3 regions of the Thermus tengchongensis genome follow, and region 3 is predicted to be linked to each of the others. Evidence: a T-box and tRNA genes for the amino acid it is inferred to sense, from the RefSeq annotation. Region 3 holds a T-box; the other regions hold tRNA genes.

Region 1 (9,664 bases), on a different contig from region 3:
GCCCTGGAGCGGGAGGTGAGCGGTGTGAAAGTGTACGTGGTCCACCCCGAGGACCTAAAGGTCTTGAAGCGAGCCTTCGGCCGGCCTGTGGACCTACGCGACCTGGAGGAACTATGAGGACCATCCGACCCGTGGCCCGGCGCTTTCCCTTGGACCACCCCCCCGACGACCGCCAGGAGTGGGCGAAGGTGCCCCTGGAAGAACGCCTGCGCGCGGTCTGGGAGATGGCCCTCTTCTGGGCGGAGCTGGAACGGGAGGCGGCCAAGGCGCGGGGCGAAGAGCCCGAGGTGGCCACCGAGCGCCTCCTCCCCGTGGTCCGCAAGCGTCCCCTGGGAAAAGGGTAGCCCCGGCGGCATTTTTGCAACCCTAGGTTTACAAAATCCCTAGGGGCGTGCTAGCCTAGGGGCAAGGAGGCAGCCATGACCCAGGCCCGCGAAACCGTAACCTTCAAGCCCGGCGAGGTCATCCTGTACCCGGGGGTGCCGGGGCCCCGGGACCGGGTCTACCGGGTCCTCGAGGGGCTGGTGCGCCTCGAGGCGGTGGATGAAGAGGGGAATGCCCTCACCCTGCGCCTGGTTCGCCCCGGGGGGTACTTCGGCGAGGAGGTCTTGGCGGGCATGGAGCGGACCTACTTCGCCGAGGCGGTGACCGAGGTGGTGGCCGAACCCCTCCCCAAGGAACCCCATCCCGAAGAGATCCGCCAGGTGCTCCTAAGCCTGGCCCAGGCCCTTTCCGAGTCCTACCGGCGCATTGAGCGCCTGGCCACCCAGCGCCTGAAGAACCGCATGGCTGCGGCCATCCTGGAGCTGGCGGAAACCCCCTTAGCCCACGAGGAGCAGGAGGGCGTGGTCCTCCGCGCCACCCATGACGAGCTGGCCGCGGCGGTGGGGAGCGTGCGGGAAACCGTGACCAAGGTCATCGGGGAGCTCACCCGGGAAGGCTACATCCGCTCCGGCTACGGCAAGATCATCCTGAAGGACATCAAAGGCCTCAAGGAACTGGCCCGAAGCCGCGGGGATGGACGCTAGGGAGGCTGCCCCAGCCTGGCTTGGCCAGGCTGGGAGCCCCAGCAATACCATTCCCCTGCAATCCTCGCCCGTGTGGGGAGACGGGTAGACCTCCCCCCTGAGCCCGAGCCCCGCCGCCAACCCGCCCCAACAGGGTATTTTCCCGTAAACTGAAAGCCATGCGCCTGCGCCAGAGGTTCCTCACTGGGCTGGTTACCCTTCTTCCCCTTCTGGTCACCCTTTACTTCCTGGCCTGGGTCTACACCTATTCCGGCGGGTATATCCAGACCTTTCTCCGCCTTCTGAACCTCGAGGTGCCCAGGACCTACCAGCCCCTCCTCCCCTTCGTGGGGCTCCTCCTGGCCGGGGTGCTCATCTACCTGGTGGGTACCGTGGCGGAAAACTACCTGGGCCGGAGGCTCCTCCACTCCCTGGAGCGCTCCCTTCTCCTCTTCCCCATTGTGCGGGACATCTACAAGGCGGTGCAACAGATCACCCACACCCTCTTCGGCCACCAGGAGGTGAAGTTCAGCCGGGCCGCGGTCATCGAGTACCCCCGGCGGGGGCTTTACGTGCTCTGCTTTGTGGTCCAGCCCGTAGGGAGCCGTCTGCCCCCCCTGCCCGAGGGCTACACCGCCGTCTTAGTGCCCACGAGCCCCGTACCGGCCAGCGGGGTGGTCATCCTGGTACCCACGGAGGAGGTCATCCCTTTGGAGATCAGCGTGGAGGATGCTCTTAAGTACGTGGTCTCTGCGGGCTTCCTCCTACCGGAAAAACCTTCAGGCTCCTTAACCTCCCTCCCACAAAAGGCCGGGCCCTCGGCGTAGAATGGAGGGCGATGCGTCCTCTGGCCCTCCTTCTCCTTTTCCTGGGGACGGTTTGGGCCGCCCTTCCTCCCCTCCTGGGGCCTGGCCTCGCTGCGGGCACGGAGTTAAGGCTTTTCTCCCAGGACCTGCGCATCCTGCACGGGGCCTGGCGGGTGGAGGGCAAGAGGCTGATCCCCCTCTCCGCTCCCATACCCCCCAGGCCGGGCCAGGAGGTGCAGCTTCTTCTGGTGCTCCCGGGGGAAAAGCCCCGCACCTTCCCCGGGGTGGCCGACCGCGGGGATGTGGTCCTCCTGCAGGACAAGGAGCGGGTGAGCCTCCTTAGGCTCCTCAAGGAGGTCTACGGCCTCACCCCTCCGGAAAGGCTCTGGCCATGAAGCGCATCCTGCTCATCGAGGACGATGCGGAGGTGGCCCGCCTGGTGGAGCTGGAGCTCAAGGAGGCGGGCTTCACCGTTGAATGGGCCCAAAGCGGCATGGAAGGCCTGGTGAAGCACCGCGAACGGAAGCCTGATCTGGTAGTCCTGGACCTCGGCCTTCCGGACCTGGACGGGGCCGAAGTAGCCCGGCGCATCCGCGCCACCGACGACACCCCCATCCTGGTCCTCACCGCCCAGGACGCCGTGGAGCGCAAGGTGGGCCTGCTTTCCGACGGAGCCGACGACTACCTGGTGAAGCCCTTCCACCCCGCCGAGCTCCTGGCCCGCATCCAGGTGCAGCTGAGGCACAGGGAGGGAAGCGAGGTCCTGAGCGTGGGACGCCTGGAGCTCTACCCCAAGAGGCGGCAGGTCTTCTTCGGGGAGAAGGAGGTGCGGCTTTCCCCCAAGGAGTTTGAACTCCTCCACCTGCTCATGAGCCGCCCAGGACGAGTGTTTCCCCGACAGGAGATCGAGGAAAAGGTCTGGGGCAAACCCTTGGGCCGGGATTCCAACGTCCTGGACGTCCACGTGGCCAACCTCCGGGCCAAGCTGCGGGAGGCCGGGGCCTACGGCTACCTGCGCACGGTGCGGGGCCTGGGGTATGCGGTGCGCCCGGGAAGAGGCGAGGAGGAAACCTAGCCTGGCCCCATGTCCTTCCGGCTTCGGCTTTTCCTCTCCTTCAGCCTCCTCTGGCTCCTCTTTTTGGTGGGGGCCCTGTACCTGGCGGGGCAGGGGGTGGAGCGCGCCCTTAGGGGCCACCTCGAGGCCACCCTCCTGGAGGATGCCAAACGGGCGGCGGAGGCCTACCGCAAGGGGCAGACGGGCGCCCTCCTCACCACCGGGGGCGTTTACCTGCACCTCTATGCGGAGGATGGGGAGGCCCTGGTCCTGACCCAGGAGGCCCATCGCCTTCCCCCTGAGGCCCTGAGGAAAGTGGGGGAGGTCCCCAGGGTCATCTGGCAGGGAGGTTTTGCCGCCGCTTTGGTGCGCACCCCCTTGGGCCTTCTCGCCCTGACCCAGGACACCACCCCCATAGATCTGGCGCAAGAGGCCCTGAGGCGGGCCCTCCTCGAGGCCTTCTTCCTGCTTTTCCCCTTGGGCACGGCCTTGGTCTACCTCACCGCACGGCTCACCGCCAGGCCCCTGGAGGAGGCCGCCAGGGAGATCGCCCGGCGCAACCCCGAGCGCCTGGACCCCGTTCCCCTGAACCTCCCCAAGGACGAGTTCGGCCGCATGGTGGAGGCGGTAAACAGCCTCCTCTTCGCCCTCAAGGAGGCCAAGGAGAAGGAACGGGCCTTCCTGGCCGAGGCCAGCCACGAGCTCCGGACCCCCCTCACCGTGCTCCTGGGCCACCTGGACCGGCTAGGGCGAAACCCCCAAGACCCCGAAGCCCTTGGGACCGCCCGGGCCACCGCAGAGAGGATGCGCCGCCTGGTGGAGGACCTCCTCTCCCTGGCCCGGGGGGAGGCGGAGCGCACCTTGAACCCCCATATCGTGGACCTGAAGACCCTGGCGGAGGAGGCCGCCCAGGAGTACGGGGTGGCCTTCCAAGGGGAGGCCCTAGAGGTCCTCGGGGACCCGGACCGGCTTTTGCAAATGCTCAGAAACCTGATCGCCAACGGGGTACGGGCCGCAGGAAGGGAAGGGGTCTGGGTGCGCCTCCGGCGGGAAGGGGAAAACGCCCTCTTGGAGGTGGAGGACCATGGCCCGGGAATCCCTGAGGACCTCCTTCCCCGCCTCTTTGAGCGCTTCGCCCGGGGACCTGGGGGAGGCACAGGCCTTGGCCTGGCCATCGCCCAGGCCATCGCCAAGGCCCACGGGGGGGAGATCACCGTGGAAAGCCGGCCCGGTCTGACCCTCTTCCGGGTGCGCCTGCCCCTTCTCGAGGAAGAGGCCTAGGATTAGGCCCAAAGGCGAAAGGCATCAAGGGCCGGGTACCCGGTGGAAGGCGTTGAGGAAAAGGGGAAGGGCCTGGGCTCGGGCCTCCTGCTCCCTCAGCGCCTCCTCAAAGGCCAGGGGGTCCATGAGGAGATGGGGTAGCCTGAGCCAGCCCAGGTAGTACTCCCCTGCCTGCCCCGGATAGGCCAGGCGGGCCTGCTCCTCGGGAAATAGCAGGGCCTCGAAGGCCAAAGGGGAGGCCCAAAAGGGGGCGTGGGCGGTGCGCTTGAGGAACTCCTTGAGCTTTAAGGGGTTGCTGAAGAAGCCATACCGCAGGCGCTCATCCAGGCTTTCCAAGCGGCCCATCCATCCCTTCTGGACAAGCTCCATCCGCTTAAGGCGAAGCCGGGCATACTGGGCCAAAGAGAGCACCTCCCGGGAAAGCCCCAGGGCCACCAGGAGCCTCGAGGCCACCACGTAATCCTGGTATTCCCGGTAGGGATCCACAGGTCCAGGATGCCACGGGCAAAGGGATAGGATGGTGGTATGGATCGCAAGGGATGGGTCATGCGGGCGGTGGAGGCGTTGCGCTTTGCCACCTTCAAGGAGATCCAGCGCTACCTGGACGAAGAGGGGGAAGCTTTCTCCAAAAAGGAGCTGGAGGACACCCTGAAGGCCCTGGTGGCGGAGGGAAGGCTGGAGGAAAAAGAGGGCACCTACCGCCTGGCCCGCAAGAAGGGAGGCGGAGAGGCCTTTGAGAAACTCTTCGGAGACTAGCCCGGAAAGGGTGGGGGGCCTTAGCGGGAGTAGTTGGGGGCCTCCTTGATGACCACCACGTCGTGGGGGTGGCTTTCGATGAGGCCCGCCATGGTCATGCGCACGAAGCGGGCTTTTTGCCGGAAGGTTTCTATGTCGGGGGCCCCCACATAGCCCATGGCGCTCCTCAGCCCCCCCACGATCTGGTAGAGGACGTCGGCCACGGGGCCCTTGTAGGGCACCATGCCCTCGATCCCTTCGGGCACCAGCTTCTTGGCCTCGGTCTCCCCTCCCCTGCCCGGCTCCTGGAAGTAGCGGTCGGCGGAGCCCTGCTTCATGGCCCCCAAGGAGCCCATCCCCCGGTAGAGCTTGTAGCGGCGCCCGTCCTTCAGCACCTCCTCCCCTGGGGCCTCGTCCGTGCCCGCCAGCATGCTTCCCAGCATCACCGAATGGGCCCCCGCCGCCAGGGCCTTGGCCACATCGCCGGTGTACTTGATGCCCCCATCGGCGATGACGGGCACATCCAGGTCCTTTACCCCCGCCACCGCCTCGAGGATGGCGGAGATCTGCGGCACCCCCACCCCGGTCACCACCCGGGTGGTGCAGATGGAGCCAGGGCCAATGCCCACCTTCACGGCATCCGCCCCCCGTTCCGCCAGGGCCCTGGCCCCTTCCCGGGTGGCCACGTTGCCGGCAATGACCTCCACCTTGTCCCCGAAGGTCTCCTTCAGGTAGGTGAGGGCCTCGAGGATCCCCTTGGAGTGCCCGTGGGCCGAGTCCAGAACCAGGACGTCCACCCCCGCCTCCACCAAAGCGGCCGCCCGCTCGGGTAGGTCGCGGCTCGCCCCCACCGCCGCCCCCACCAAAAGCCGGCCCAGGCGGTCCTTGGCCGCGTTGGGGTACTGCTTGCGCTTCACGATGTCCTTTAGGGTGAGAAGCCCCTTGAGCCTACCCATTTCGTCCACCAGGGGAAGCTTCTCCACCTTGTGCTTGCGCAGGATCTCCTCCGCCTCCTCCAGGGTGGTGCCGGGGGGAGCGGTGATGAGGCGCTCCAAAGGGGTCATGACCTCGGTGACGGGTCGCTTCAGGTTGCGTTCAAAGCGCAGGTCGCGGTTGGTCACCAAGCCCAGGAGCTTCCCGTAGAGGTCCACCACGGGAAGCCCTCCGATGCGGTACTCCCGCATGAGGCGCTCGGCGTCCTCGAGGGTGGCGGTGGGGGGCAGGGTGACGGGATCCTGGATCATCCCCGCCTCCGAGCGCTTCACCTTGCGCACCATGCCGGCCTGGGCCTCTATGGAGAGGTTCTTGTGGATGACCCCTAGCCCCCCTTCCCGGGCCATGGCGATGGCCATCTCCGCCTCGGTCACCGTGTCCATGGCCGCAGAGAGGATGGGGATGTTAAGGTGAAGCTTCTTGGTGAGCCGCGTCCGCACCGATACCTCCCGGGGTAGCACTTCCGAGTACCCGGGGAGGAGGAGCACGTCGTCAAAAGTGAGGCCTTCGTAGAGGATCTTACCCTCGTACATGTTCTTCAGGCTATACGCCCCCCTGACCTTGCGTCTAGGGCCAAGACCCCGAAGTCCACCCCACGCAAAAGTCGCATTCCCTCGGAGATCCACTTTAGTTTATCCAGATACCAAATTAGTGCACGGAGCGCCACGAATCCCCTCGGGAAAGCTGGCCTCCCGGTGGAAGACCTCGAGCGCGTCCTGAGGATCTTCTCCGCCCTGGCCGAGGCCACTCCCCTGCGCATCGCTTTAGGTCTTCTGGAAGGAGAGGAAAGCGTAGGCCGCTTGACCCAGCGCTTACAACTTCCCCAGAGCACCACCTCGAGGCACCTGGCGGTTTTGCGGGGAGCGGGGGTGGCGGCTGCCCGCCGGCAGGGCACCCAGGTGTTTTACCGCCTCAAAAGCCATGTTGCGGACCTCCTCATCCAAGCCTTCGCCCACGCCAAGCACCAACGCCTGGGCCTCCCGGACCACGGAGCCTAGCCATGGGTACCCTTTCCCGCCTTCTCCAGAGCCTGCGTAACCCCCTCTTTGCCCGCCTGTACGCCGCCCAGACCACCAGCCTTCTAGGCGATGCCTTCACCTGGGTCGCCCTGGCCCTTCTGGCCCTTGAGGTGAGTGGGGCAAAGTCGGCAAGCATCCTGGCCGGGGCCCTCACCCTGCGGGTCACAGCCTCCGTCCTTCTCCCCCCATGGGCTGGGATCCTGGCGAACCGGGTGGACCGGAGGAGGCTGATGGTAGGCGCGGACCTGGGGCGAACGGGAGGGGTAGGGCTTATGCCCTGGGTAGGCGAGGTATGGCAGATCTACACCCTGATGTTCCTCCTCAACGCCCTCACCGCCTTCTTCACCCCCGTCTACCAGGCAGCGCTGCCCCAGGTGATGAAACAGAAAGACTATGCCCAGGCCATTGCCCTATCCGGAGCCACCTACGAGGTTCTGGGAGTGCTGGGCCCCGGGATAGCCGGGGCCCTGGCGGGCCTCCTCGGAGCACGGAACCTTTTCCTGCTAAACGGGGTAACCTTTATGTTCTCCGCCCTGCTCATCCTTACCCTACCGGTAAGCCTCCGGGTGGAGCGGGGAAAAGCCCACGCCAACCCCGTAGGGGATGTTCGGGAGGGAACCCTTTGGTTGTGGCGGGATGGCCCCATGCGCTACGCCCTGCTCCTAGAGCTTTCGGCCGCGGTGTCCGGGGCCCTGGTATTGGTGGGCACCGTGGGTTTGGTTCGGGGAAAGTTAGGGCTAGACGCGTTGGAATACGGCTGGACTATGGCTGGCTTTGGCATTGGGGCCACCTTGGCTGCTTTGTCCATGGGCGCTTGGGAAAACCGCATCCCCCGTACCACCTTTGTCTTCTTAGGTGCTATGGTTTCCAGCCTGGCAGTCCTGCCCGCTGACTGGGCCTCCCTGAACCTGCTCCTTTTCCTCTGGATTCTGGCTGGCGCAGGCCAAAACTGGGTTAACCTGCCCACACAAGCCCTGATCGCTGACCGTACCCCTGAGGTCCTCCAGGGGCGGGTTTACGGAGCCCACTTTGCCTGGAGCCACCTCTGGTGGGTTCTGGCCTATCCCGTTGCGGGGTGGTTGGGAACCCACTTCCCTGAGAGATCCTTCCTCTACGGCGGTCTCATGGCCCTTGGCCTTCTTTTGGGGGTGGAGCTTCTCTTTCGATCTTGGAAAAGACCAAGGTGAGGGGTAGGCTTCGTAAGCTAACGAACGCTCCAGGGAGTGCTTCAAAAAGAACCCCCGGGAACCTTCCCGGGGGACCTTCCTTGGTGGGCGATGGTGGACTTGAACCACCGACCTCACGCTTATCAGGCGTGCGCTCTGACCAGCTGAGCTAATCGCCCCCGCACGCAAAGAACAGCTTAGCCAGGAGTCCGCCTCCCGTCAAGATGACCGCCGATTTCCCTCACCCCCTCTTGACAGGGTGCGAGGTGTCTGGTACTTTTTTCTTTGCGCTGCCTGAAGGGGCGGCGGGGGATCTTGAAAGCTGGGGTGGAGGAATAGGTGAGTCAAGGCCGTGTGGAGCGGTCTTGGAGGGTCAAGATGCTAAGGGCCCACGGTGGATGCCTTGGCCCCCGAGCCGATGAAGGACGTGGCTACCTGCGATAAGCCAGGGGGAGCCGGTAGCGGGCGTTGATCCCTGGATGTCCGAATGGGGGAACCCGGCCCGTGGGAACACGGGTCACCGCCCTTAGGGGCGGGGGGAACCTGGGGAACTGAAACATCTCAGTACCCAGAAGTCTGGTACTTTTTTCTTTGCGCTGCCTGAAGGGGCGGCGGGGGATCTTGAAAGCTGGGGTGGAGGAATAGGTGAGTCAAGGCCGTGTGGAGCGGTCTTGGAGGGTCAAGATGCTAAGGGCCCACGGTGGATGCCTTGGCACCCGAGCCGATGAAGGACGTGGCTACCTGCGATAAGCCAGGGGGAGCCGGTAGCGGGCGTTGATCCCTGGATGTCCGAATGGGGGAACCCGGCCCGTGGGAACACGGGTCACCGCCCTTAGGGGCGGGGGGAACCTGGGGAACTGAAACATCTCAGTACCCAGAGGAGAGGAAAGCGAAAGCGACTCCCTGAGTAGCGGCGAGCGAAAGGGGAAGAGCCTAAACCGTCCGGCTTGTCCGGGCGGGGTCGTGGGGCCCTCGGATACCGAATCCCTAGCCTAGCCGAAGCTGTCTGGGAAGCAGCGCCAGAGAAGGTGAAAGCCCTGTAGGCGAAAGGTGAGGGGATAGGTGAGGGTACCCGAGTACCCCGTGGTTCGTGGAGCCATGGGGGAATCTGGGCGGACCACCGCCTAAGGCTAAGTACTCCGGGTGACCGATAGTGAACCAGTACCGTGAGGGAAAGGTGAAAAGAACCCCGGGAGGGGAGTGAAATAGAGCCTGAAACCGTGGGCTTACAAGCAGTCGCGGCCCCTAAAGGGGTTGCGGCGTGCCTATTGAAGCATGAGCCGGCGACTCACGGTCGTGGGCGAGCTTAAGCCGTGGAGGCGTAGGCGTAGGGAAACCGAGTCCGAAGAGGGCGAAAGCGGGCCGCGTGCGGCCCGCGCAGTCCGCGGCCGTGGACCCGAAACCGGGTGAGCTAGCCCTGGCCAGGGTGAAGCTGGGGTGAAGCCCAGTGGAGGCCCGAACCGGTGGGGGATGCAAACCCCTCGGATGAGCTGGGGTTAGGAGTGAAAAGCTAACCGAACCCGGAGATAGCTGGTTCTCCCCGAAATGACTTTAGGGTCAGCCTCAGGTGCTGACTGGGGCCTGTAGAGCACTGATAGGGCTA
Region 2 (9,664 bases), 280 kb from region 3:
CGGCCATCCGACCACCTCATGCCCCGGCGGATCTTGAAGGTGATCTCCAGCTTGTTGGGGCTCACCGTGAAGGACTCGGCCATGTAGGGGATCCAGTCCCCGGTGGTGGGGTCGCGGGTAACCAGGCCCCTGCCTCCGGAGATAATGCTGGGCACATTCCCCGACTCCGCGGTGATGAAGGGGTTAAAGGTGCGGTAGTCGGAGATAACCGCTGCCCTAAGGGTACCGCCCCTCTTGACCTCGGAGGGCTTGGCCACCGTCCACTTTTGCGGCCAAACAAAGGTCTGGGCACTGGCCACTCCTGCCAGGGCTATAAGGCCCGCCAAAACTGCCAAGGCTCTTCTCATATCGTCTGCCTCCTCTGCTACCTTACGCTGGACAGGGTACCCAGTTATTCTGAACCCTGTCAAGGGTGTGGCCTTCAACTTGACCCCGATGTCGGCGCGTGAAAGAATCCCCTCCATAAGGAGGTGGTGATGAAAGCCGTGGTCATGGAGGCTCGAGGTGGCCCAGAGGTTTTAAAGGTAGCGGAGATGCCTACCCCTGAGCCGGGTCCCAAGGAAGTAAGGATCCGCGTGAAAGCCGCAGCCCTCAACCACCTAGACATCTGGGTCCGCAAGGGAGTGGCTAGCCCCAAGCTTCCCCTACCCCACATCCTGGGAGCCGATGCCTCGGGGGTGGTGGACGCAGTAGGACCCGGGGTAACGGGCTTTGCCCCCGGGGACGAGGTGGTGGTCAACCCCGGCCTTTCCTGTGGCCACTGCGAGCGGTGCCTGGCAGGAGAGGATAACCTCTGCCCCAAATATGAGATACTGGGCGAGCACCGCTTTGGAGCGTACGCCGAGTACCTGGTGGTACCCGAGGCAAACCTCCTCAAGAAGCCCCCAAACCTCTCCTTTGAGGAAGCCGCTGCCATCCCCCTCACCTTCCTCACCGCTTGGCAGATGGTGGTGGACAAGCTCCAGGTACGGCCAGGGGAGGACGTTCTGGTTATGGCGGCGGGTAGCGGGGTGAGTGTGGCCGCCATTCAGATCGCCAAGCTCTTCGGCGCGCGGGTCATCGCCACCGCCGGCTCAGAGGAAAAGCTCCGGAAGGCTAAGGAGCTGGGAGCCGACGAAACCGTGAACTACACCCACCCCGACTGGTACAAGGAGGTGCGCCGCCTCACTGGGGGTAAAGGGGCGGACAAGGTGGTGGACCACACCGGAGCCCTCTACTTCGAGGGGGTGATCCGGGCCACGGCCAACGGGGGCAGAATCGCCATCGCCGGGGCTTCCTCGGGATACGAGGGCACCCTTCCCTTCGCCCACGTGTTCTTCCGGCAACTTTCCATCCTGGGCTCCACCATGGGCTCCAAAAGCCGCCTTTTCCCCATCCTGCGCTTTGTGGAACAGGGAAGGCTAAAGCCCGTGATAGGCCAGGTTCTGCCCCTGGAGGAGGCCGCAGAGGGACACCGCCTCCTGGAGGAGCGGCGCATCTTCGGCAAAGTAGTGCTACGGGTGGACTAGGCCTCTCCAGGCAGGAGCAAGATCCCGCCATAATAGCGAGCTGGCAGGCCAAAGGGCGAAGATCATGGGATGGGGTCAAGACCTTTGTCCCTAACCGGAAGCCGCCGCCCATAGGGCTTCCTCAAGGGTAGAATGCAGGGCGAGGTGAGGCCATGGAGCACACCGACGTGATCATCATTGGCGCGGGCCCCGCTGGGCTTTTCGCGGGTTTTTACGTGGGCATGCGGGGGCTTTCCTTCCGCTTCATCGACCCCTTGCCCGAGCCAGGGGGACAACTTTCCGCCTTGTATCCGGAGAAATACATCTACGACGTGGCGGGCTTTCCCAAGGTGTACGCCAAGGACCTGGTGAAGGGGCTGGTGGAGCAGGTGGCCCCCTTCCACCCCATCTACAGCCTGGGGGAGCGAGCGGAAACCCTGGAAAAGGAAGGGGACCACTTCAAGGTGACCACTTCCTCCGGGAACACCTACACCGCCAAGGCGGTAATCATCGCCGCTGGGGTAGGTGCCTTTGAGCCCAGGCGCCTGGGTGCCCCCGGGGAAAAGGAACTGGAGGGCAAAGGCGTCTACTATGCGGTGAAGACCAAGGCCGAGTTCCAGGGCAAGCGGGTGCTCATCGTGGGAGGTGGGGATAGCGCCGTGGACTGGGCCCTGAACCTCCTGGGCACCGCCCAGGAGATCACCCTGATCCACAGGAGGCCTCAGTTCCGGGCCCACGAGGCCAGCGTGAAGGAGCTCTTCAAAGCCCACGAGGAAGGGCGCCTTACCGTGCTCACCCCCTACGAGGTCCGGCGGATTGAGGGGGATACCCAGGTGCGCAAGGCGGTGATCTTCCACAACGGGACCCAGGAGGAAAAGGAGCTGGAGGTGGACGCTGTCTTGATCCTGGCGGGCTACCTCACCAAGCTGGGGCCCTTGGCCAACTGGGGGCTGGAACTGGAAAAGAACAAGATCAAGGTGGACACCACCATGGCCACCAGCATCGCCGGGGTCTACGCCTGCGGGGATATCGTCACCTATCCGGGGAAACTCCCCCTCATTGTGCTCGGCTTCGGGGAAGCCGCCATCGCCGCCAACCATGCCGCCGCCTACGCCAACCCCGCCCTTAAGGTTAACCCCGGCCACTCCTCGGAAAAGGCCGAGGAGAAAGCCCCCGCCTAAAGACCCCTCCTCCCTTCAGGCCCCGGGCTACCCCGGGGCTCCCCTTTGCTCTAAGATGGGGCATATGCGGGTTGCCCTTTTCATTGACGGATCCTACATGTACCTGGCCACCAAGCGCCTGGGTTGGAACGTGGACCACCGCCGGGTCCTCACCCAGTTCGCCACCCCGGAGCAGCTTTACAACGCCTTCTACTACGTGCCCATCACCGATCCCGAGGACGAGCGCCAGCAGCGCTTCATCGACGCCCTGGTTTTCATGGGGTACACGGTGCGTAGCCGCCTGGTACGGGGGGATGCCCGGTTTGAGGCCATGATGGCCACGGACCTCCTCACCACCGCCCCCCGCTGGGACCGGGCCATCGTGGCCAGCGGTTCGGGAGAACTGGCCCACACCTTCAGCGTCCTGAGGGCCATGGGGAAGGAGATCCACCTCCTCGGCGTGCACGAGCTAGCGGACCTCGAGCTCCGCAACCAGGCGGACCGCTTCCTGAACCTCCCCGAGTGGCGGGAGGTGCTGGAGAGAACCCTGGGGGGCCGCCGCACCTATGTGGGCTATCCCGTGGAGGCTACGGTGGAGGTACCCCCTGCCCCGGTAGAGGACGCCCAGCCCTAACCCATGCCCCCAGGCCCCTGGCTCGTGTTGCTGGCAGCGGGCCTTTTTTACCTGGCCCTTCCCATCCCCCCTACCCTACCCCCCTCCCCCAGCCTCAGGGACCTTCTCCCCTACCCAAAGGAAGAGCGGGAGGCTTGGGTCAGCCTCCACCTGGGCTTGAAGGCCAGCCTGCACCTCCTTCTGGGAGGGAAGGCCGCCCGGGCCTACGACCGCCTGCTCCGCCTCGAGCTCAAAAACCAGCGCTCCGGCAAGCGGTCCGCCTACCCGGAGCCCAAGGGTGCCCTCCTGGCGGCCAAGCGCTGGGTGGAGGCCATCGGCCAGGCCAAGCGGGGCCAGAAGGTGGACCTCGAGGGCCTGCCCACCGCCCCCCACCACGTACTTCCCTACGCCCGGGAGATCCGCGCCGCCGCCTCCGCCCTCGGCATTCCTTATGGGGTGCTGGCCGCCATTGTGGATAACGAGCAGTATGGGGGGGACAAGGCCTTGGGGCTTTCTCGGGGGGTGCGCCAAGCGGCGGATGGCTTCGCCCAAGGCCTGGCCGAGGTCCAGGGCCACGCCCCCTTGAGCCGCACCCTGGGCCTGGCCCAGATGAGCTGGGAGGATGCCCTCAAGCAACAAGACCGCCTGCGCCTCTTCGGAGCTTGGGACCCAGCAAAACCCTTCCCCAAGACCGAGACCGAGGCCAGGAAGGCCCTCGAGGATCCCTACCTCAACCTCCTCTTCACCGCAAGCCGGCTTAGAGGCTACTTCAACGCCCTCCTCGGCCTCCCCCCACGGGATACCCGCCTTCTGGATGACCCCTGGCTCTACTACCTGGGCCCCGCCTGGCACAACTACCCCCTTAGGGCGCAGAACCTGGAAACCTGGGAGGACAGCTTCCACGGCTTTTTCAAGGGCCTCCTCTACCAGGTGGTCCTGGAAGGACGCTGGCACCTGGAAGGCCACACCCTTCTTCCCCTCAAAGCCTGGGGGCCTGGGGCGCAGGACCCCCCTCCGCCTTCTCTCCCCAGCCTGATCCCTTAGATCCGCTCCATCCAGGGAAGGGGCTCCCCGGGAGGCAGCACCGGCCACCTTCCCTGCCGCATGTGGCGGAAGATGGCCTCCACCGCCTTTTCTGCCTCCTCCACCCAATGCCTTGGGTAAAGGGAATGTTTGGCCAAAAACTCCTCCCGGTCAAAGACCTGGCAGGTGTGGTCGGCTCGGCACTTCACATCCAGCTCGAGGTCATACTGGCGAAACCCGTTTCCCGCCCACTCCGCTGGGGTCTGCACGTTCCAGTAGTACTCCAGCACCCGGCCTTCCCGCACGTCCGGCCCCCCGGAATACCAGGCCCCTGGGAAGAAGGCCACGTAGGCGTCGTGGTCCAGCACCACCCTCCTACCCTTGGCCACATGGTGGAAGGTTCCCCCTTGGGGCAAAAGGGTGAGGATCCCTTCGGGGCGCACCTCCACCACCTTGGCCTCCCAGAAGTAATGCAGGTTATCCCCCGGGAACTTGTAAAACTCCACCCGCACGAGGTCCCCGGGAGCCACCGGCCAGGGCAAGGCCCCCATGCAAAGCGCCCAACGGGCCCTGCGCCCCGTTTACTTCTTGGTGCTGATGCCCAGGACCTTGTAAAGGGCGCAGAAGCCAGTGATGGCCGTGAAAAGCAAAACGACGCCCACGATGCCCAAAATCCAGTTCCAGGGCGAGGCCGACTGGAAGGCGAAGTAGAAGAGGACCAAGGCCAAGACAAAACGAATGACCCGGTCGGTGGTGCTCTCGTTCACCGTCATGTTCCACCTCCGCCATCCAGCTTATACCAGAGCGGACCGGGACGTTTGGCCCCCTAGGCCCCTTGTGCTAAAATAAGCCTTCGGCGCGGGCCGTTAGCTCAATCGGTCAGAGCGGCCGGCTCATAACCGGTTGGTTGCAGGTTCGAGTCCTGCACGGCCCACCAGCTTCCCTGTCCGCCAAAGTCCCGCCTCCCAAAGGGGCGGGAAACGTGTTTGTACCAGCCCCTTCTTCTGGCACAATCTAGCCATGGAGGCCCTGCAAGCCTTTCAAATTCTGGACCTGCGCATCGGCCGCATCTTAAAGGCCGAACCCCACGAGAAAGCCCGTAAACCCAGCTACAAGCTTTGGATCGACCTCGGACCCTTAGGGGTTAAACAAAGCTCCGCCCAGATCACCGAGCTTTACCGCCCCGAGGACCTGGTGGGCCGCCTGGTGGTATGTGCGGTGAACCTGGGCACCCGCGTGATCGCCGGCTTCCCCTCGGAGGTCCTGGTCCTGGGGGCCAGGGACGGGGCGGGGCGGGTGGTGCTCCTGGCGCCGGAACGGGAGGTGCCCTTGGGGGAGAAGGTGTTCTGAGGGCTCGTGTGCGAAAGCTGCCCCACCGGTTAAAGCCGAGGCGGCTTGTTCATGGTTTTTCTGGGGCCCCCGTCGTGGCCTGGGCCACGACGGGGTACTTAGCGGGTCCGGGTCACCTTGCTGAGGTGCCGGGGCCGGTCCGGGTCCAGGCCCCGGGCCCGGGCCAGGGCCTCGGCCTTGGGGTAGAAGGCCTGGACCAGGAGGAGGGGGGTGAGCTCCGGCTCCAGGGCCACGGGAAGGGCCAGGGGGGTGTGGGCCAGGGCCAGGGCGTCGGGCTCCGGGGAGAGCACCAGGAGGTGGGCCCCCTTGGCCCGGAGGCCCTCCAGGGTCTTTAGGAAGCCCTCCAGGGCCTCATCCCCCTGCACCAGGGCCAAGAGGGGAAAGCCCTCCTCCAAAAGGGCCTGGGGCCCGTGCAGGAACTCCGCCGCGGAAAACCCCTCCGCGTGCAGGGCGGCCACCTCCTTGAGCTTGAGGGCCGCCTCGAGGGCCACGGGATAGGTGAACCCCCGCCCCAGGACGAAAAGGTTTTCCGCATCCTCCAGGTAGTCCAGTTCGCCCGAGGCCTCCAAGGCCCGGTGGAGGGCCTCGGGCAAAGCCGGCAAAGCCTCCCGGAGCCTCGCCTCCTCCAGGAGGTGGGCGAGGAGCTGGGCGGTGGCGGCCAGCATGGCCAGGAAGCTCTTGGTGGCGGCCACCGCCTTCTCCTCGCCGGCATGGAGGGGAAGGACCACCTCAGCTATTTGGGCCAGGGGGCTGTCCTCCCGGTTCACCAGGGCCACGGTGAGGACCCCCTGGCGGCGGTAGGCGGCCACGGTTTCCACCACGTCGGGGCTTTCCCCGCTTTGGCTATAGGCAAGAAGGAGCGAGGGGAAAGGCACCCGCAGCCTGGCCTGGTAGAGGGTAAGGACGGAAGGGGCCAAGGAAAGGACCGGCCATTCCAGGCGGGCCTCGAGGAGGTACTTGGCAAAAAGGGCCGCATGGTCGGAACTCCCCCGGGCCACGGTAAGGGTGAGGGCCGGGGGGCGCTTCCTCAGGAAGCTGGCCAGGCTCCTTACCTCGGCCTCGTTCTCCCTAAGGAGGCGCTCTATGACCTTGGGAGCTTCCTCCGCCTCGGTACGCATCCAAGAGGCCATAGGTTCACTATAGGGCACGGGAAGCCACCTCCTGCCACCTGGTCCTTCCCAGAAGATGGTGATATACTTCCACGGATGGACCGCATCGTCATCCGGGGGGCACGGGAGCACAACCTCAAGAACATCAACCTGGAGCTCCCGCGGGGCAAGTTCATCGTCATCACCGGGGTCTCGGGCTCGGGCAAGAGCACCCTGGCCTTCGACACCCTCTACGCCGAGGGGCAGCGGCGGTACGTGGAAAGCCTCTCCAGCTACGCCCGCCAGTTCCTGGGGGTCATGGACAAGCCGGAGGTGGAGAGCATCGAGGGCCTCTCCCCCGCCATCTCCATCGACCAGAAGACCACCAGCCACAACCCCCGCTCCACCGTGGGCACGGTCACGGAGATCCACGACTACCTGCGCCTCCTCTTCGCCCGGGTGGGCACCGCCTACTGCCCGGAGTGCGGCCGCCCCATCGAAAAGCAGTCCGCCAGCGAGATCACCGACCGCCTCCTGCAGCGCCCCCCAGGCACCCGGGCCATCCTCCTGGCCCCCTTGGTCCGGGGGCGGAAGGGAGAGTACCGGAAGCTCTTCCAGCAGCTTATGAAGGAGGGATACGCCCGGGTGCGGGTGGACGGGGTCATCTACCTCCTGGAGGAGGCCCAGAACCTAAACCTGGAAAAATATGAGAAGCACGACATCGACCTGGTGATCGACCGGGTGGTCCTCAAGGAGGAGGAGCGCCCCCGCATCGCCGAGGCGGTGGAGCTGGCCCTCCTCCGGGGGGAGGGGCTCATGCGGGTCCTCTACCCCGACACGGGGGAGGAGGAGCTCCTTTCGGAGAAGTTCGCCTGCCCCGAGCACGGGAGCGTGCTGGAGGAGCTGGAACCCCGCATCTTTTCCTTCAACGCCCCCTACGGGGCTTGTCCCGCCTGCTCTGGCCTGGGGTACAAGCAGGAGTTTGACCCCGAGCTCATCGTGAACCCCGAGCTCTCCCTGGCCGAGGGGGCCATCCTGCCCTGGGCCCGGGGCCGGGACACGGGCCGGAGCTACCTCTGGGACCGGCTTCGGGCCTTAGCGGAGCACCTGGGCTTTGACCTCAGGACCCCCTTCAAGGACCTGCCGGAGGCGGCTAAGCAGGCGGTGCTCTACGGCCTGCCCGAGCCCTTTGAGGTGGTCTTCCGCCGTGGGGGGAAGGAGACCTTCCGGGTGGAGGTCCACTACGAGGGGGTCATCCCTTGGCTACAGAAGCGGTACCAGGAAGCGGAGTCCGAGGGGGTCAAGGAGGTGCTGGAAGGCTTCATGTCGCAAAAGCCCTGCCCCGTGTGCGGGGGCACCCGCTACAAGAAGGAGGTGCTCTCGGTGCGGGTGGCGGGGCGGAACATCGCTGAGGTTTCCGCCCTGCCCGTGCGGGAAGCCCTGGAGTTCTTCCAGAACCTCGAGGAGAAGCTCACCCCCTTCCAGGCCCAGATCGCCCGGCCCATCCTGCGGGAGATCGTGGAACGCCTGGGCTTTTTGGTGGGGGTGGGCCTGGACTACCTGACCCTGGACCGGGCGGCCAACACCCTCTCCGGGGGGGAGGCCCAGCGCATCCGCCTGGCCACCCAGGTGGGAAGCGGGCTCACCGGGGTCTTGTACGTGCTGGACGAGCCCTCCATCGGCCTCCACCCCCGGGACAACCAGCGCCTCATCCAAACCCTCAAGCGCCTCCAGTCCCTGGGCAACACCCTCATCGTGGTGGAACACGACGAGGAGACCATGCGGGCCGCGGACTGGATCGTGGACATGGGCCCGGGGGCGGGGATCCACGGGGGGGAGGTGGTGGCCGAAGGCCCCTTGGAGGCCATCCTGCAAAACCCCAGGAGCCTCACCGGGGCCTACCTCCGGGGGGAGAAGAGGATCCCGGTGCCCAAGGAGCGGCGCAAGGGAAACGGCAAGTGGCTGGTCCTTAAAGGAGCCCGGGAGCACAACCTGAAAAACGTCACCCTGCGCATCCCCCTGGGTCGCTTCGTGGCCGTCACCGGCCCCTCGGGCTCGGGGAAGAGCACCCTGATCCACGACGTCCTCTACGCCGCCCTGGCGCAGAGGCTCATGCGGGCCAAGACCACCCCGGGGGCTTTTGACGCCCTGGAGGGTCTGGAACACCTGGACAAGGTCATCGAGATCGACCAGTCCCCCATCGGCCGCACCCCCCGCTCCAACCCCGCCACCTACACCGGCATCTTCGACGAGATCCGCGACCTCTTCGCCAAGACCCCGGAGGCCAGGAAGCGGGGCTACGGCCCGGGCCGCTTCTCCTTCAACGTGAAGGGAGGGCGGTGCGAGGCCTGCGGCGGCGACGGCACGGTGAAGATCGAGATGCTCTTCCTGCCCGACCTCTACGTGCCCTGCGAGGTGTGCAAGGGCAAGCGCTACAACAAGGAAACCCTCGAGGTGAAGCTGAGGGGCAAGAGCATCGCCGACGTCCTGGACATGACCGCCGAGGAGGCCCTGGACTTCTTCCAGAACGTGCCCACCATCGCCCGCAAGCTCCAGCTCATGGTGGACGTGGGCCTGGGGTACATGCGCCTGGGCCAGCCCTCCCCCACCCTTTCCGGGGGAGAAGCCCAGCGGATCAAGCTGGCCACGGAGCTGGGCCGCAAGGCCACGGGCCGCACCCTCTACATCCTGGACGAACCCACCACCGGCCTCCACTTTGACGACGTGGCTAAGCTCCTTTCCGTCCTCCACCGCCTGGTGGACGCAGGGAACACCGTGGTGGTCATCGAGCACAACCTGGACGTGGTCAAGACCGCCGACTGGGTCATCGACCTGGGCCCCGAGGGGGGGGACCGGGGCGGGGAGATCGTGGCCGAGGGTACCCCGGAGGAAGTGGCCCTCACGGGTAGCCCCACAGGAGTCTTTTTGGCCAGAATCCCCGAG
Region 3 (9,664 bases):
CCTTTCCGCCTCGGGGTAGCGGGGGTCGGTGAGGAGGAAGGCCTCCCCCTCCAGGAGGAGGACCTGGGCGTCCTCGGGGTGGGGAAAGCCGGAGAGGTAGCGGACGTTTTCTGGACGGGTGATGTAGAGGGCGTCTAGCCCCAGGGAGTCCAGCAGGGTCTTGGGGTCCAACACGGGGCCACTATACCACTCGCCTAGCCCTCCTCCAGGTTTACGCCCCGGTAGACCTCGTCCACCGCCAGCTCCAAGGAGGGGCAGGGGAGGGGGAGGCTTTCCCCCGGTCCCAGGCGGAGGTAGGTCCACTTGTTTCCCTCCCGCAGGTAGGCCTCGAGGCCCACCCGGCGGCTGTCCAGGAGGAGGTAGGCCCGCAAGGAGGGGAGCCTGAGGTAGTGCCATAGCTTCTTCCCCCGGTCCAGGTCCTCGGTGCTTTCCGAGCGGATGGGGCTTTGCTCCTCCAGTTGGAGGTAGGCCTCGAGGCTGAGGGCCTTTCCCGAGGGTTCGGCCATGCCCTTATCCTAGCTTCGCCACGCTAAAGCGCACCCGGCCTTCCTCGTCCTCCAGCAGGGTGGTGTGGCCGGGGAAGAGGCCTGGGGCAAACTCCAGGGCCAAGACCTCCTCGGCGATCCAGCCGCCGTGCCGCTTTAGGGCCTCCAGGTATGGCCCTTCCGCCTCGTAGCCCACCCGGATGCGGTCGGAGACCTTCAGGCCCATCTCCTTGCGGGTCTGCTGCAGGTGGCGGATGAGGTCCCGGGCCAGGCCCTCAAGCCTCAGCGCCTCCGTGACCCTGACCTCCAAGGCGGCCACGTACCCGTCCTTCTCCAGGGCCTGGTACCCCTCGGGGGCCTGGGCTTCCAAAAGCACTTCCTCGGGCGCGAGGACCAGGGTTTCCCCTTCCACCGTTAGCGCCACGGGCTCCCCCTTCAGGACCAACCTGGCCACCCTTTCGGCCTCCCTTTGCAGGGCCTCGCGGAGGGCAGGCACCCGCTTGCCGTACTTCTTCCCCAAAAGCTTCAGGTTGGGAAGGACGCGGTAGGAGAGGACCTCCTCTCCCGGCTCCAAAACCCGCACCTCCTTGACGTTGAGCTCCTCGGCGATCTCGGGGGCGAAGTGCCTTAAGCCCTCCCGCTCCAAGGCGCTGGGGGCGGTGAGGAGGAGAAGGGGGAGGGGGGTACGGGTCTTGACCCCGCTTCTGGCCCTGGCCGAGCGGGCCAGGTCTACCACCTTGAGCACGGCGCGCATCTTGGCCACCAGCTCCGCGTCCACCAGGCGGGGATCCACCTCCGGCCAGTCGGCGAGGTGCACGGAGAGGGGGGCCTCAGGGCGCACGGAGCGCACCAGGTTCTGCCAGAGCACCTCCGCCAGGAAGGGGGTGAAGGGGGCGGAGAGGGTGGCGACGAGGACCAGGGCCTCGTACAGGGTAGCGTAGGCGGCCTCCCGGTCCAAGGCGTCCTCGTTCTTCCAGTACCGCCTCCTTCCACGGCGTACGTACCACTGGGAAAGGTCCTCCACCACGAAGTCCCGCAGAGCGCGGGCGCTGGTGGTGGGGTCGTAGGCCTCGAGGGCCTCCGTCACCTTCTGGATTAGGTCCTGCATCCGGGCGAGAAGCCAGCGGTCCAGCTCGGGGCGCTTCTCCGGAGGGGGCGGGTTCCTCAGGTCCGGTCGGTCCAGGTTGGCGTAGGTGACGAAGAAGCTGTACACGTTCCAAAGGGTGAGGAAGTAATCCCGCACCGTCTCCCGCACCAGGTTGGGCCCAAAGCGGCGGTCCGCCTCCGGGGGCGCAGAGATGTAGATGTACCACCTGAGGGCGTCGGCCCCAAACTCCCGGATGATGTCCCAGGGGTCCACCACGTTCCCCTTGGACTTGCTCATCTTCTGGCCCTTTTCGTCCAGGATGAGGCCGTGGCAGATGACGTTCTTGAAGGCGATGGAGCCGAAGAGCATCACCCCCAGTTGGTGCAGGGAGTTGAACCAGCCCCGGGTCTGGTCGATGCCCTCGGCGATGAAGTCGGCGGGGAAGGCCTCCTTGAACTCCTCCTGGTTCTCAAAGGGGTAGTGCAAGGAGGCGAAGGGCATGGCCCCGGAGTCGTACCAGACGTCGATCACGTAGGGCACCCGCCGCATGGTGCCTCCGCAGGCGCAGCGGAGCTCCACCCGGTCCACATGGGGGCGGTGGGGGTCGAAGGGCTCGGGGAGGGGATGGGTGGCCCGCTCCCGGAGCTCGGCGATGCTCCCGATGGCCTCTTCTTTCCCGCAAGCGTCGCAGACCCAGATGGGCAAGGGGGTCCCCCAGTAGCGGTTGCGGCTTAGGGCCCAGTCCACCAGGTTCCTTAGCCACTCCCCGTAGCGCCCCTCCTTGATGTGGGGCGGGACCCAGTTGATCTCCTGGTTCTTCCGGATCAGCTCCTCTTTGAAGAGGGTGTTTTTGATGAACCAGGTTTCGGTGGCGTAGTACATGAGGGGGGTGGAGCACCGCCAGCAGTGGGGGTAGCTGTGGAGGTAGCTCTCCTCCTTGAAAAGGAGGCCTCGAGCCCGGAGGTCTTTCAGGATGGCCCGGTTGGCCTCGCGGAAAAAGAGGCCCTTAAAGGGCTCCACCAGGAGTTTGCCCTCCTCGTCCACCGTTTTCAGCACGGGAAGGCCGTAGCGGCGGCCCGTCTCCAGGTCCTCAGCCCCGAAGGCCGGAGCCTGGTGAACGATGCCCGTGCCGTCCTCCCGGCTCACGTACTCCGCCAGGACCACGAAGTAGCCCCGCTCCACCCCTTGGGGATAAGGAGGCTCGTAGGGGAGGCCCTCCAGCTCCTTGCCTGAGAAGGTCTTGAGGATGGGGGTTTCCTCGCCCAAGAGCTTTTTCCCCAGGCTTTCCTCCAGGATGAGGGCCTCTTCCTCCTCCTGGAAGGCGGCGTAGGTGAACTCCGGGTGTACCGCCGCCGCCACGTTTCCGGGCAGGGTCCAGGGGGTGGTGGTCCAGATGAGGAGGCTGGCCTTTTCCAGGCCCAACCTCTGGGGCTCCTTCAGGGGCAGGCGCACGTAGACCGAGGGATCGGTGATCTCCTTGTAGCCCAAGGAGAGCTCGTGGGAGGAAAGCGGGGTGCCGCAGCGGGGACAGTAGGGCACCACCTTGTGGTCCCGGTAGAGGAGGCCCCGGTTGAAGAGCTCCTTCAGGCTCCACCAGATGCTTTCCACGTAGGTGGGGTGCAAGGTGGCGTAGGCGTTTTTCAGGTCCACCCAGTAGGCGATGCGCTCGGTGAAGGCCTCCCACTCCTTCTCATAGGTGAAGACCGACTCCCGGCAGGCCTGGTTGAAGCGCTCAATCCCGTAGGCCTCGATCTCCCGCTTGCTCTTTAGCCCCAGCTTCTTCTCCACCTCCAGTTCCACGGGAAGCCCGTGGGTGTCCCAGCCGGCTCGGCGGGGCACGTAGTAGCCCCGCATGGTCTTGTAGCGGGGGAAGAGGTCCTTGTAGCTCCGGGCCTGGGCGTGGCCCACGTGGGGCATGCCGTTGGCGGTGGGGGGGCCTTCGTATATGGTGTAACGGGGCCGCCCTTTGCGGTTTTCCACGCTTTTCTCAAAGATCCTCTCCTGCTTCCAAAACTCCAGGACCTCTTCCTCCAGCCTGGGAAAGTTGGGTTCGCCGACCTCCTTGAACATACGCTCCTCCCTAAAGGAACGCCCGCGCCTTTGGGGCGCGGACGAAAGCGCAAGGGCTTCCGCGGTACCACCGCGCTTCCTGGAGATAGCCTCCAGGCCCTCATTTTCGCGCGATTACGGGCGCACCCGGCGGGCATTACTCAGGGCTTTCCCTTTTCCTCCCGCGGCTCCGGGGTGATCTTCCCACCTTTCCTCACCACCGGGCTTCCACCCTCCCCGGCTCGCTCTGGGCTCTTGGAAAGGGGTACTCTCCCCATCCTCGCCTTTACAGCTCACGCCCCCTGGGGTAAAATCCCCCCTTGGCGGCTAAGCCCATGCTAGCAGCCCTCCTCTTCCTTGACAACGCCTGGGCTGGGTCTGCTAGAATCGAGCTAAGCCGGTCCGCTTCCCGACAAAAGGAGTAGCCATGGAGCTGTACTTGGATACGGCCAACTTGGAGGAGATACGGGAGATTGCCGCCTGGGGGGTGCTCTCCGGGGTGACCACCAACCCCACCTTGGTGGCTAAGGAGTATGCGGGCCGAGGGGCAAAGCTGACCGAGGAGGTTTTGTTCGCTCACCTACGGACCATATGCGAGGTGGTGAAGGGGCCCGTGTCCGCAGAGGTGACCACCTTGGAGGCAGGGGCCATGGTGGCGGAAGGACAGCGGCTTGCCGCCATCCACCCCCACATCGTGGTCAAGCTGCCCACCACCGAGGAGGGCTTGAAGGCTTGCAGGCGGCTTTCCGCCGAAGGCATTAAGGTCAACATGACCCTGATCTTTTCTGCCAACCAGGCCCTTTTGGCCGCCCGGGCAGGGGCGAGCTACGTTTCGCCCTTCTTGGGGAGGGTGGACGATATCTCCTGGGACGGCGGGGAGTTGTTGCGAGAGATCGTGGAGATTATCCAGGTGCAGAACCTGCCCGTCAAGGTTATCGCCGCCTCCATCCGCCACCCCCGCCATGTGACGGAGGCGGCTCTTTTGGGGGCGGACATCGCCACCATGCCCTACGGTGTGTTCAAACAGCTCCTCAGGCACCCGCTTACGGATATAGGCCTCAAGCGCTTCATGGAGGACTGGGAGAAGGTTAAGCCATGAGAAGAAAAGCGGATACCCAACAGGAAGCACCCCTTACCTACCAGGAGCTTTCGGCGAAGATCCTTCCGGAGCTTCACCTCCTGGCCCAGGAGGCGGGGATTGAGAACTACAAGCGCATGAAGAAGGACCAGCTCATCATGGCCCTCCTGGAGCGGCAGACCCAGGGGGAGGGCTTGCAGCTGGTCAAGGGCTACCTGGAGATCAGCCCGGATGGGTACGGGTTCATCACCGAGAACCTGTACAATCTGGATTCCAGAGTCGCCATCGTGTCCGCCGGGCTCATCCGGCAGTACGCCCTAAGAAGCGGGGACTACATCGTGGGCCGGGTGCGGCCGCCCCGGGATAACGAGCGCTACGGCACCCTCCTCAAGGTGGAGGCGGTGAACGACCTGGACCCCGAGGCGGCCAAGAACCGGCCCCGCTTTGACGAGCTCATCCCCCAGTTCCCCGACCGGCAGATCCGGCTGGAGACCACCCCCGATGAGCTTTCCACCCGGGTGATCGACCTCCTGGCCCCCATCGGCCGGGGGCAGCGGGGGCTGATCGTGGCCCCGCCCAAGGCGGGTAAGACCACCCTCCTCAAGAAGATCGCCAATGCGGTCCTGAAGAACGAGCCCGACATCAAGGTGATCGTGCTCCTCATCGACGAGCGCCCCGAGGAGGTCACGGACTTCCGGGAAAGCGTGCAGGGGGCCGAGGTCATCGCCAGTACCTTTGACGAGCCACCTCAGAACCACATCCGGGTGGCGGAGTTCGTGCACGAAAGGGCCAAGCGCATCGTGGAGGATGGGGGGCACGTGATGATCCTCCTGGACTCCATCACCCGCCTGGCCCGGGCCAACAACCTGGTGACGCCGCCCACGGGCCGCACCCTTTCAGGCGGTTTGGACTCCGCGGCCCTCTACTTCCCCAAGCGCTTCCTGGGGGCAGCCCGCAACATCCGGGGTGGGGGAAGCCTCACCATCCTGGCCACCGCCTTGGTGGAAACGGGAAGCCGCATGGACGACGTGATCTTTGAGGAGTTCAAGGGCACGGGCAACATGGAGCTTCACCTCTCCCGCCGCCTCGAGGAGCGCCGCATCTTCCCGGCCATCGACATCCTGAAGTCCGGGACCCGCCGGGAGGAGCTCCTCTTGGGCGAGGAGGTGGTGCACAAGATGTGGCTTCTGCGCAAGGTCCTGGCGGACATGGACCCGGCGGAGGCCATGGAGATGCTCCTGGCCCGCCTGGGGCGCACCAAGAACAACAAGGAGTTTCTGGCGTCCTTGGCCGCCCGTTAGGCGGGGTTTTCCCTTGGGGGGCGGGCTTTCCGCCCCCCAAGGCCTTGTGCCCCTTGCCTTTTCCCCGCTTGGTCCTGGTATAATCCCCGCGAGGTTTTGGCGGGGTTTGGGAGGTGAGCATTGCGGGGAATATGGGGAAGTTTATGGCTCTTGGTTTCCTCTTTGGCCTTCGCTAAGCTGCCTGTTCTTAGCCCCCTTCCCCTCCCGGAGAACACGGTGGAGGTGGGCCGGGTGGCCAAAAAAGGGTGGGTGCTCTATGAGGTAAAGCCTGGGGATACCTTGGCAGGAATTGCCGCCCGGTATGGGGTAGATCCCCGGCACATCATGTGGTCCAGCAACCTGCAAAGCGACCGCTTGCAGGTGGGGCAGAGGCTACTTATCCCCTTGGCGGCCGTGGAGGACCGTTCCCCCCGGGTACCCCCGGGGGTGGAGGTGTACCGGGTGCGCCCGGGGGATACCCTGCAGGGAGTGGCGAGCCGTTATGGTATAAGCGTTCTGGACCTAGTTTCTGCGAACCCTTCCTTAGAGAGCCTGGACCGGCTGGTGGCGGGGAGCGTCCTCTACATTCCAAGAAAGGCTAAGGGTTTGGTGGTATCCCTGCCCGAGGGGCAGACCCTGGTGGACCTGGCGGCCCGTTTCGGCCTCTCCCCAGTGGCGGTGGCCCGGGCCAATGGGGTTAAGGATCCCTTGGACTTGAAGCCAGGGGACTTGGTCCTCTTGCCCGGCATCCAGGCCAAAACCACGTACCAGCGCCTTCTGGCCAAACAGGAGGCGGAGCGCCAAGCCCGCCTCGAGGCGGAGCGGCGTCGCCAGGAGGAGCTAAGGCGCCTGGCGGAGGAACGCAGGAAGCAGCAGGCCCTGGCCCAGCAACGTGCCCGGCAGGTGCAACAGGCTCAGACCCAGCGGCCCCAGGTGCGCCGGGTGAGCTACCAGGAAGGGGCCATGCGCTGGCCCCTTTCCGGTTTCCGCATCACCACCTACTTTGGCCAGCGGGGGGCTTTCCAGCGTTTCCACACGGGGATCGATCTGGCCGCCCCCTACGGCACCCCCATCGTGGCCGCCAAGGCGGGCCAGGTGGAGGTGGCGGGCTGGAGCTCCATGGGCTATGGTTTCCACGTGGTGCTGGACCATGGCGGAGGGGTGGAAACCCTCTACGCCCACATGTCCCGCATCGCCGTGCGGCCCGGGCAGTGGGTGGAGGCTGGGGAGGTGATTGGCTACGTGGGCTCCACCGGCTGGTCCACGGGGCCCCACCTGCACTTCGAGGTCCGGGTGAACGGGGTGGCCCGCAACCCCTTGGCCTATTTGCCTTGAGTAAGTTTTAGTGCCCCGGGGGCCTTTGGGCCCCCGGCTTCTTTTGGCTTGACCCGGCGGGCGGTAAGCTGGAGGATGGAGGACGGGATGGAGAAGGGTACCTTCCAGATCAAGACCGGCTTTGCCGAGATGTTCAAGGGCGGGGTGATCATGGACGTGACCACCCCCGAGCAGGCGGTGATTGCCGAGGAGGCGGGGGCGGTGGCGGTGATGGCCCTAGAGCGGGTTCCCGCCGACATCCGGGCCCAGGGGGGCGTGGCCCGCATGTCGGACCCCAAGGTGATCAAGGAGATCATGGCCGCGGTGTCCATTCCCGTGATGGCCAAGGTGCGCATCGGGCACTTCGTGGAGGCCATGATCCTCGAGGCCATCGGGGTGGACTTCATCGACGAGTCCGAGGTCCTCACCCCCGCGGATGAGGAGCACCACATCGACAAGTGGAAGTTCAAGGTGCCCTTCGTGAACGGGGCCCGGGACCTGGGGGAGGCCTTAAGGCGCATCGCCGAGGGGGCGGCCATGATCCGCACCAAGGGGGAGGCGGGCACGGGCAACGTGGTGGAGGCGGTGCGCCACGCCCGCACCATGTGGAAGCAGATCCGCTACGTCCAGTCCCTCCGGGAGGACGAGCTGGTGGCCTACGCCAAGGAGATTGGGGCCCCCTTGGAGCTGGTGAGGTGGGTCCACGACCACGGCCGCCTCCCCGTGGTGAACTTCGCCGCTGGCGGTATCGCCACCCCGGCCGACGCCGCCTTGATGATGCACCTGGGCATGGATGGGGTCTTCGTGGGAAGCGGCATCTTCAAGTCCGGTGATCCCAGGAAGCGGGCCCGGGCCATCGTGCGGGCGGTGACCCATTACAACGACCCCGAGGTGCTGGCCGAGGTCAGCGAGGACCTGGGCGAGCCCATGGTGGGCATCAACCTGGACCAGCTGAAGGAAGAGGAGCGCCTGGCCAAGCGGGGCTGGTGAGGGCATGGCCAAGGCGGTCTGCGGGGTCTACGAGATTCACCCCGAGCGGGTGGAGAAGGCCCGGGCCGCCTTGCCCAAGGAGGGGGTGCTCCAGGAGGCCGTCCTCCTCCTCAAGGCCCTGGCCGACCCCACCCGGATGCGGCTTCTTTTGGCCTTAAAGGCGGCGGGGGAGCTTTGCGTCTGCGACCTGGCCCTTTTGGCGGGGGTTTCCGTTTCCGCGGTGAGCCACCAGTTGAGGCTTTTGCGTCAGGCCCGGCTGGTGGCCTTTCGTCGGGAGGGGAAGCAGGTCTATTACCACCTGGCGGACCACCACGTGGAGAGGCTGCTGGAAGGAGCCCTAGAGCACGCATTGGAGAACACTTGAACAACTACTCAAGTAATGCTACCCTGGGGGCATGGAGGCTCCCAGGGTCCGTGTGTTCCGGGTGGAGGGTCTGGACTGCGCTGACTGCGCCTTAAAGGTGGAGAAAGCCCTTTCCGGGGTGCCTGGGGTGGTGCAGGCCCAGGTCAGCTTTGCCAGCGGTAAGGCGTATCTGCACCTCGAGGTCCCTGGGGCGGAGAAGGAGGCGGAAAGGGTGGTTTCCGCCTTGGGCTATCGCCTGAGGCCTGAGGGGGAAGCGGGGAGGAGTGTTTTTGGACCCTGGCGCTGGGCCTTGGCCTCCGGGGGGCTTCTCCTGTTGGCCTTTTTAGCCTCTTTCCTTCTTCCTCCTGGATTAGCCTCTTGGGGCTATGGGCTGGCGGCCTTGGTGGGGGTTTTCCCCCTGGCTCGTCGTGCGGTGGCTGTGTTCCGGCAAAATCCCTTCAGCATGCAAACCTTGGTCACGGTGGCCACCCTAGGGGCCATGCTCATCGGGGCGGAGGCCGAGGCGGCGGTGGTGGTCTTCCTCTTCCTCGTGGGGGAGGTGCTGGAGGCTTATAGCGTGGCCCAGGCCCGCCGGGGTCTTAGGGTCCTGGGGGAGCTCCTCCCCCGGAGGGCCTACCGGCTGGGGGACGGCGGGGTGGAGGAGGTGCCCCTCGAGGCCCTCCGGGTGGGGGACCGGGTGCGGGTGCCCCCGGGGGAGCGGGTGCCCGCGGACGGGGTGGTCCTCTCCGGGGAGGCCCTGGTGGAGGAGGCCGCCTTCACCGGGGAGCCCTTGCCCCAGGCAAAGGCCCAGGGGGATAGGGTCTACGGGGGGAGCTTGGTGGCGGAGGGCAGCCTGGTCCTCCGGGTGGAGCGTCCCCCCAAGGAGGGCTTCCTGGCGGAGATGGAACGCCTGGCGGAGGAGGCCCTTCTCAAGAAGAGCCAGGTGGAGCGGGTGGTGGATGCCTTCAGCCGCCGTTATACCCCAGCGGTCCTGGCCCTGGCTGGATTTGTGGCCTTGGTGCTTCCCCTTTTTCAAGG

The links. The T-box of region 3 lies ahead of ileS (isoleucine--tRNA ligase). A T-box ahead of a tRNA ligase gene usually reads a tRNA of that ligase, here a tRNA-Ile.
Region 1: it encodes a tRNA-Ile, which carries the amino acid that the T-box ahead of ileS (isoleucine--tRNA ligase) is inferred to sense. The anticodon was not compared.
Region 2: it encodes a tRNA-Ile, which carries the amino acid that the T-box ahead of ileS (isoleucine--tRNA ligase) is inferred to sense. The anticodon was not compared.

What each region holds. Positions count from the first base shown of each region.
Region 1 covers NZ_JAKEDU010000016.1:14,674-24,337, forward strand. Annotated here, with positions in the region: gene L1087_RS12230 (nucleotidyltransferase) at 1-117, shown strand, start outside; gene L1087_RS12235 (hypothetical protein) at 114-344, shown strand; gene L1087_RS12240 (helix-turn-helix domain-containing protein) at 420-1,028, shown strand; gene L1087_RS12245 (DUF502 domain-containing protein) at 1,187-1,834, shown strand; gene L1087_RS12250 (hypothetical protein) at 1,846-2,208, shown strand; gene L1087_RS12255 (response regulator transcription factor) at 2,205-2,888, shown strand; gene L1087_RS12260 (sensor histidine kinase) at 2,898-4,148, shown strand; gene L1087_RS12265 (hypothetical protein) at 4,173-4,634, opposite strand; gene L1087_RS12270 (hypothetical protein) at 4,674-4,904, shown strand; gene guaB (IMP dehydrogenase) at 4,925-6,409, opposite strand; gene L1087_RS12280 (ArsR/SmtB family transcription factor) at 6,572-6,874, shown strand; gene L1087_RS12285 (MFS transporter) at 6,877-8,082, shown strand; tRNA gene L1087_RS12290 (tRNA-Ile) at 8,164-8,240, opposite strand; rRNA gene L1087_RS12295 (23S ribosomal RNA) at 8,739-9,664, shown strand, end outside.
Region 2 covers NZ_JAKEDU010000002.1:75,207-84,870, reverse strand. Annotated here, with positions in the region: gene L1087_RS02740 (ABC transporter substrate-binding protein) at 1-347, opposite strand, end outside; gene L1087_RS02735 (zinc-binding dehydrogenase) at 477-1,508, shown strand; gene L1087_RS02730 (NAD(P)/FAD-dependent oxidoreductase) at 1,661-2,668, shown strand; gene L1087_RS02725 (LabA-like NYN domain-containing protein) at 2,733-3,281, shown strand; gene L1087_RS02720 (hypothetical protein) at 3,285-4,304, shown strand; gene L1087_RS02715 (DUF402 domain-containing protein) at 4,301-4,834, opposite strand; gene L1087_RS02710 (YgaP family membrane protein) at 4,865-5,056, opposite strand; tRNA gene L1087_RS02705 (tRNA-Ile) at 5,144-5,220, shown strand; gene L1087_RS02700 (tRNA-binding protein) at 5,304-5,633, shown strand; gene L1087_RS02695 (SIS domain-containing protein) at 5,732-6,763, opposite strand; gene uvrA (excinuclease ABC subunit UvrA) at 6,839-9,664, shown strand, end outside.
Region 3 covers NZ_JAKEDU010000002.1:352,403-362,066, forward strand. Annotated here, with positions in the region: gene L1087_RS04230 (M24 family metallopeptidase) at 1-171, opposite strand, end outside; gene L1087_RS04235 (Uma2 family endonuclease) at 195-506, opposite strand; gene ileS (isoleucine--tRNA ligase) at 511-3,642, opposite strand; T-box leader at 3,677-3,911, opposite strand; gene fsa (fructose-6-phosphate aldolase) at 4,049-4,720, shown strand; gene rho (transcription termination factor Rho) at 4,717-6,000, shown strand; gene L1087_RS04255 (LysM peptidoglycan-binding domain-containing M23 family metallopeptidase) at 6,121-7,314, shown strand; gene pdxS (pyridoxal 5'-phosphate synthase lyase subunit PdxS) at 7,402-8,283, shown strand; gene L1087_RS04265 (ArsR/SmtB family transcription factor) at 8,288-8,647, shown strand; gene L1087_RS04270 (heavy metal translocating P-type ATPase) at 8,679-9,664, shown strand, end outside.